Regions from separate parts of the Leucobacter sp. M11 genome, predicted to be linked through region 3. Evidence: predicted binding sites of a transcription regulator. Region 3 holds the regulator's gene; each other region holds the start of a gene.
What was found. The regulator HrcA, encoded in region 3, represses chaperone genes, less so after heat shock. The targets are predictions, from matches to a motif close to TTNGCACTCGNNNNNNNCGAGTGCNAA.
Positions count from the first base shown of each region.

Region 1 (2,263 bases), on a different contig from region 3:
CGCCACGAACCTCGAATCTGCCATCGAGGCCAAGCTCGCCGAGATCGCGGACTTCGCCCCGACGGCGGAGGAGCAGAAGCTCCGGGTCGCCTTCCTCTACATTCGCGGCACCTCCGGGATCTACTACCTCTTCGGCCAGGGCAGCGGGATCGACACCGTGATCGACGCGATCGGCGGGATCGACGTGACCGAGGAGATCGGCTGGGCCGGGATGAAGCCGATGACCGACGAGGCACTCGTCGCGATCGACCCCGATGTGATTCTCGTGATGGAAAACGGCCTCGCGAGCGCCGGGGGCATTGACGGCCTGCTGGAGGCGCAGCCCTCGGTCGCCCTCACCACCGCCGGGGAGAAGCGGCGCATCATCTCGATCGACGACACCCTGATCCTGGGCAACGGCACCCGAGTCCCGGACGTTTTGGATGGACTTGCCAGGGCTCTTTACGCTCCGGATTCGCTCGCAGGGTAAAGTAAACCCAGTCTGAGGCGCGCAATCATCGTGATGCCCTGAGGAACATGGCAGTGGAGGAGAACGGATGAGCGAGCGCTCTCGCGCGGGATCGCGCCGATCGGCGTCCCCGGCTCCGGCCCGCCGCGCCTCGTCGCCCGACGCCGGGCGTCGCGCGACAGCGAGCCCCGGACGGCGCGCGGCCGCCCCGGCCCCCGGCGAAGCGCTGGACGATCGTTTCGAGGACGCGCCCCGCACGCGCCGCGTGGGCGCGCACCGCGCCCCGGCCCGCAACGGCTCCAGCCTCGTGCGTTTCCTGTGGATCCTGCTGTCCGCCGCGGTGATCACCGTGCTCGGCATTATCTTCGTCGTGATCGGCCCGAGCAACCTGCTCTTCCCGGAGACGGGCTCGGCCGCGCCCAGCGGCTCGGGGTCGAGCAAGGCGCCGGTCAAGGCCGTCATCGACCCGAGCACCACGGTGACCGTGCTGAACGCGACCGGCGACGAGGCCCTCACGGCCGCGGTCGTGGCCGAGATCCGCGCCCAGCGCTGGGGCATCGTCGAATTCACGGACGCCACCGACGAACCCGCCGACCTCAGCGCGGTCTTCTTCACGGACCCGAAGGACGAGGCCCTCGCGAAGGGGCTCGGCGATCAGCTCGGCGGAGTGTTCTATTACCTCCGCGAGGACTACTCGATCTACGACACCCAGCTCGTCGTCCTGCTCGCCGACGACTACCGCGGGCCCGGCGCGAGCCAGTAGCTCCCTCGGGCGCGCAGCCCAGCCCGGGAAGCAGCTCCGCATCCTCCGAGCGCACTTGCACTCTCGGGTGCTGAGTGCCAGAATTGACCTGGCACTCGACTTCGAAGAGTGCTAAATCACTTTTCGTTGGTAACGTCCAGGAGGGACGAAAACACACATGGCAAAGATCATTGCGTTTGATGAAGAAGCTCGCCGTGGGCTCGAGCGTGGCCTGAACACCCTCGCCGACGCCGTCAAGGTGACCCTTGGCCCCCGCGGTCGCAACGTGGTGCTGGAGAAGAAGTGGGGCGCCCCCACGATCACCAACGATGGTGTGTCCATCGCCAAGGAGATCGAGCTGGACGACCCGTTCGAGAAGATCGGCGCCGAGCTCGTCAAGGAGGTCGCCAAGAAGACCGACGACGTCGCCGGTGACGGAACCACCACCGCGACCGTCCTCGCTCAGGCACTCGTCCGCGAGGGCCTCCGCAACGTCGCCGCTGGCAGCGACCCCATCGCGCTCAAGAAGGGCATCGAGAAGGCCGTCGAGGCCGTCTCCGCTCAGCTCCTCGCCAACGCCAAGGAGATCGAGACCACCGACGAGATCGCGGCTACGGCCTCCATCTCCGCCGCTGACGAGCAGATCGGAAAGCTGATCGCCGAGGCGATCGACAAGGTCGGTAAGGAGGGCGTCGTCACCGTCGAGGAGTCGAACACCTTCGGCACCGAGCTTGAGCTGACCGAGGGCATGCGCTTCGACAAGGGCTACCTCTCGGCCTACTTCGTGACCGACCAGGACCGCCAGGAAGTCGTCTTCGAGGACCCCTACATCCTCATCGTCAACTCCAAGGTCTCCAACATCAAGGACATCCTGCCGGTCGTTGACCAGGTCATCCAGTCCGGCAAGCAGCTCCTGATCGTTGCCGAGGACGTCGAGGGCGAAGCGCTCGCGACCCTCGTGCTCAACAAGATCCGCGGCATCTTCAAGTCGGCCGCCGTCAAGGCTCCCGGCTTCGGCGACCGCCGCAAGGCCATGCTCCAGGACATCGCGATCCTCACGGGCGGCCAGGTCA
Region 1 is NZ_JAPFRB010000002.1:322,108-324,370, reverse strand. Features, by position in the region: gene OOT08_RS05800 (heme/hemin ABC transporter substrate-binding protein) at 1-469, shown strand, start outside; gene OOT08_RS05795 (LytR C-terminal domain-containing protein) at 714-1,211, shown strand; gene groL (chaperonin GroEL) at 1,369-2,263, shown strand, end outside.
Region 1: groL (chaperonin GroEL) is a predicted target of HrcA. The motif match lies at 1,300-1,326, and genes of this name have one in related genera.

Region 2 (2,263 bases), on a different contig from region 3:
GCGAGGTTGTGCGCCGCGATTCGAGCGGTGACGGGGTCCAGTTCCACCGCGCGGACGGCGAGACCCGCCTCCGCCAGGGCGAGGGATTCCGTGCCGATGCCGCAGCCGAGATCGGCAACGGAGGTGATTCCGGCGGCTCGGTATCGCGCTGCGTGTTCGCGGGCGACGACCGCTCGGCTGGCCTGTTCAAGCCCCGCCTGCGTGAGCAGGCCGTCCGTGGGGAACAGGTCGCCGAGCTTGGCCCTGGCCTGCCGGCGCAGGCGCAGCTGCGTCAGCAGCGCGCTCGTCTCCTCCGGCGTGTGGCCCGCGCGGCGCAGCTCGGGTACGAGGCCCGCGGTGTCCGCGCCCGGCGGGGTGCTCCGGTCGAGTTCGGCGAGGCGTTCGCGGCCGGGCGCAGAAAAGAGGAACTCCCAGCCCGCGTCGGGGCCGGGAGTTCCGGGGGTGTGCTGCGTCACGCGGGCGCTCAGTATCCGCTCGTGCTGGCGACACCGGCCCCGGCGAACACGACCACCATGATGATCACGAAGGCGAGGTAGAGCACGATGAGCCCGGTGAAGATGTAGGAGAGGATCAGCCCGGCCTTCGCGAGGCCCTCACCGCTCTCGCCCGAGGTCTTCAGCTGGTTCAGCGAGATGTGCCCGAAGACGATGCCGACGGGGGCGAACACGAAGGCAGCGATGATCGCCAGGATGGCGAAGAGGTTCGTGCGGCCCGCGGGCGCGGGGTAGGCCTGGCCGTAGCCGGGCGCGGGAGCCTGCGGGTAGCCGTATCCCGGAGCCTGCGGGTAGCCCTGCTGGGCGTAGCCGGGCGCGCCGTAGGGGGCCTGACCGTAGCCGGGCTGCGCGGGCTGCTCAGGCGCGTAGGCGGGCTGCCCGGGCGCGTAGGCGGGCGGCTGCGGGTATGCCGGGAGGGCATCCGCGGGCGGCTGCGGGTACGCCGGGAGGGCATCCGCGGGCGTCGCGGCTGCGCCCGGAGCCTCGGGGCTGCTCGGAGCGAAGGGATCTGCCGGGGCGAAGGGATCCGCCGGCGTTGCGGAGGCCTCCGTCGGGGAAGCTGCGCTGGCGTCGCCGCCCTCGGCGTTGGGCCAGGGGGTCGGGTCGTTTTTCTCGGACATGTCGGTGGTCCTCTCGGATGGTGGTGCGGCCGGCTCCCCCTATTCTGTCAGGTGTTTCTTAGACCCGGCAGTACGGAACTGCTCGCGCGGGCCGCAATTGGCACTCGCCTTGCGTGAGTGCCAACGACGTTCTAAACTGAATTAGCACTCTCAACTGCGAGGTGCCAATTTCACGTTGTGTTTCCGCCGAAGAAAGAGGTCAACCGTGTCGGTCGCCATTAAGCCGCTCGAAGATCGTATCGTCATCCAGCAGGTCGAGGCAGAGCAGACCACTGCCTCCGGGCTCGTCATCCCCGACAGCGCGAAGGAAAAGCCCCAGGAGGGCGAGGTCGTCGCCGTGGGTCCCGGTCGCATTGACGACAACGGCAACCGCGTGCCGCTCGACATCAGCGTGGGCGACCGCGTGATCTACTCGAAGTACGGCGGCACCGAGGTCAAGTACTCCGGCGAGGACTACCTCGTGCTCTCGGCCCGCGACGTTCTCGCGGTCGTCGTCCGCTAGGGAACCCTCCCCGCGTTTCGGGGTCGATACCGTTCCGGTATCGACCCCGTTTTTTTCGCCGAACTCCGGCTCTGCCGCTCCGCCGCACCCTGGCGGGGCGGCAGCACCGCGCCGTCAGCCACCCCCGTCACCCCAGATCTCCCGGAGGACCCGTGTCCCGTCCCGCAGCTGCCGAGTCCCGGCGCGGCCTCATTTTCGCCCTGGGCTCGTACCTGATTTGGGGGCTGCTCCCGCTCTATTTCGCCCTCCTCGTCGGGCTGAACGCCTTCGAGATCGTCGCCTGGCGCATCCTGCTGACCCTCGTGTTCTGCGCCCTGTTGCTGACGGTGACCCGGGGCTGGGCGCAGGTCGCCGCGGTGTTCCGGGACCGTGCCGTGCTCGGGCGGCTCGCGCTGGCCGGGGCCGTGATCTACGTCAACTGGCAGACCTACGTGATCGCTTCCGTCTCCGGGCACATCCTGGACGCCTCGCTCGGATACTTCATCAACCCCGTCGTGACGATCCTGCTGGCCGTGATCATCCTGGGGGAGCGGCTGTCGCCGGTGCAGTGGGTGGCCCTCGCGGTCACCGTGCTTGCCTTCGCGGTGATCGCGATCGGCTACGGCACCTTCCCCTGGATCGCGCTGCTGTTGGCCCTGTCCTTCGGG
Region 2 is NZ_JAPFRB010000002.1:450,834-453,096, reverse strand. Features, by position in the region: gene OOT08_RS06445 (THUMP-like domain-containing protein) at 1-455, opposite strand, end outside; gene OOT08_RS06440 (DUF4190 domain-containing protein) at 464-1,114, opposite strand; gene groES (co-chaperone GroES) at 1,320-1,616, shown strand; partial or broken gene rarD (EamA family transporter RarD) at 1,769-2,263, shown strand, end outside.
Region 2: groES (co-chaperone GroES) is a predicted target of HrcA. The motif match lies at 1,212-1,238, and genes of this name have one in related genera.

Region 3 (2,263 bases):
GTCATCGCGACCTCGAGGGTCGCCAGCAGGTCGTCGCCCTCGCGGCTGAACACGTCGTGGTGGCTGACGCGGAACTCGATGAAGAGATCACCGTTGGGGCCGCCCGCGGGTCCGGCCTCGCCGCCGCCGCGCATCTGCATCCGGGTGCCGGTCTCGATGCCGGACGGGATGTCCAGCGAAATGGTCTTGCGCTCGCGCACGCGGCCCTTGCCGTCGCAGGTGACGCAGGGGTTCTCGATCACGGTGCCGTGTCCCTGGCAGGTGCCGCAGGGGTGGTTCGTGACGACGTTGCCGAACATCGAGCGCACCTGGCGCTGCACGAAGCCAGAGCCGTGGCAGATGTCGCAGGTCGAGGGCGAGGTGCCGGGCTGGCAGCAGCTGCCGTCGCAGGTCGCGCAGCGCACGGCGGTGTCGATGGGCACCTCGCGCTTCGTGCCGAAGACGATGTCTTCGAGGCTCACGTCGATCCGGATCAGGGCGTCCTGGCCCTGCTCGGCGCGGGGGCGCGGCCCCTGCTGGCCGCCGAAGCCGCCCTGCCCGCCGAAGAAGGTCTCGAAGATGTCGCCAAAGCCGCCGAAGCCGCCCTGCCCGTTGCCCGAGCCGCCCAGGTCGTACTGCTGCCGCTGCTGCGGGTCGCTGAGCACGTCGTAGGCGTGGGTGACGTCCTTGAACTTCTCCGAGGCCTCGGGGCTCGGGTTCACGTCCGGGTGCAGCTCGCGGGCGAGCTTCCGGTACGCCTTCTTGATTTCTTCCGGGCTTGCGTCGCGCTCGACGCCCAGGACTCCGTAGTGGTCAGCCACGTGCGGTGACTCCTTCGTATTCGGGGTGATTCACGTTGTGGGGGAAAATCTGTGGGGGGATCACGGCTTAGTCGTTCGAGGCCAGGAGCTTGCTCAGGTAGCGGGCCACGGCGCGCACCGAGGCGATGTTCCCCGCGTAGTCCATCTGCATCGGCCCGAGCACCGCGAGCCGCGCTGAGGAGTCGTCGCCGCCCTCGTAGCGGCTCGCGAGCACGGCGGTCTCCGGGAGCCCGTACTGGGCGTTTTCCCGGCCGATCGAGGCGCGCACGATCTCGCCGTCCGTCACGAGCTCGGACACGAGCCGGAGCAGGGCGACCTGCTCCTCAATCGCCTCGAGCACCGGCGTGACATTGGCCGCGAACTCGTGCCCGCTGCGGAGCAGGTTCGCGGTGCCCGCGAGCGCGATGCGGTCGGAGCGGTTGGAGCGGATCTGCTCGGCGATGACCGCGAGCACGGAGCGGATGATCGTGCCGTCGGCGGGGTCCGCCCAGGTTTCGAGGTCGGCGTCAAGCGCGTCGAGCCGCGTGGCGGCCGCCTCAAGGTCGTGCCCCATGATCTCGCCCATGACCCGGTCCCGGAGCCCGCTCACCCAGGCCTCGCTGACGCGGGCGGCGGGGAGCCGGGCGACGTGCTGCTCGACGACGCCGGTGCCGGTGATCAGGACGCACAGCACGCGGTTCTCGCCCACCGGGACGAGTTCGAGGTGCCGGATCACGGCGCGACGCAGCGTGGGGTACTGCACGACGGCGACCTGGTTCGTGAGCTGGGCGAGCAGCCGAACGGTGCGGCTCAGGGCATCGTCGAGGTCCTCGGACTCGCCGAGGAAGCGCTCGATCGCGCGCCGCTGGGCCACGCTCAGCGGGCGCACCTCGGCGAGGGTATCGACGTAGAGCCGGTAGCCCTTGTCCGTGGGCACCCGGCCGGAGGAGGTGTGCGGGGCCACGATGAGCTCCTCGTCCTCCAGCATCGCCATGTCGTTGCGGATCGTGGCGGCGGAGACGCCGAAGTTGTGTCGGTCCACGATCGCCTTGGAGCCGACCGGCTCGTGCGAGGACACGTAGTCATTGACGATCGCTCGCAGGACGTCAAGCCCCCGGTCCGTGACCACGTTTCCTCCCGGCTACTCAGCGTGCCGCCCTTCGGCTGGCACTCGTACATTGCGAGTGCCAAGTCTAGCGCACGGTCCGGGACGTTTCCCGGGAGGCCACGCCCGGCGGCTCAGCCCTCGGCGAACGACCCGCCCCGGGCCCCGGCTTCCTCGGCGGTGAGCACGAGATCGTCGGTCTCCTCCTCGTCCACCCAGACCAGGGTGACCCGCAGGGGCCGCCCGCTCGCCTCCTCCGGCACCTCCAGGGAGTTTTCCTGCGGCCCGTAATCCGCCGTGCAGACCTGGAACTGCGCGGTCTTGAGCTCGACTCGGAGCTCGTCGGCAGCTGGCGCGGTCACCGTTCCGACGGCGGGCA
Region 3 is NZ_JAPFRB010000008.1:24,919-27,181, forward strand. Features, by position in the region: gene dnaJ (molecular chaperone DnaJ) at 1-800, opposite strand, end outside; gene hrcA (heat-inducible transcriptional repressor HrcA) at 868-1,908, opposite strand; partial or broken gene OOT08_RS18585 (hypothetical protein) at 2,019-2,263, opposite strand, start outside.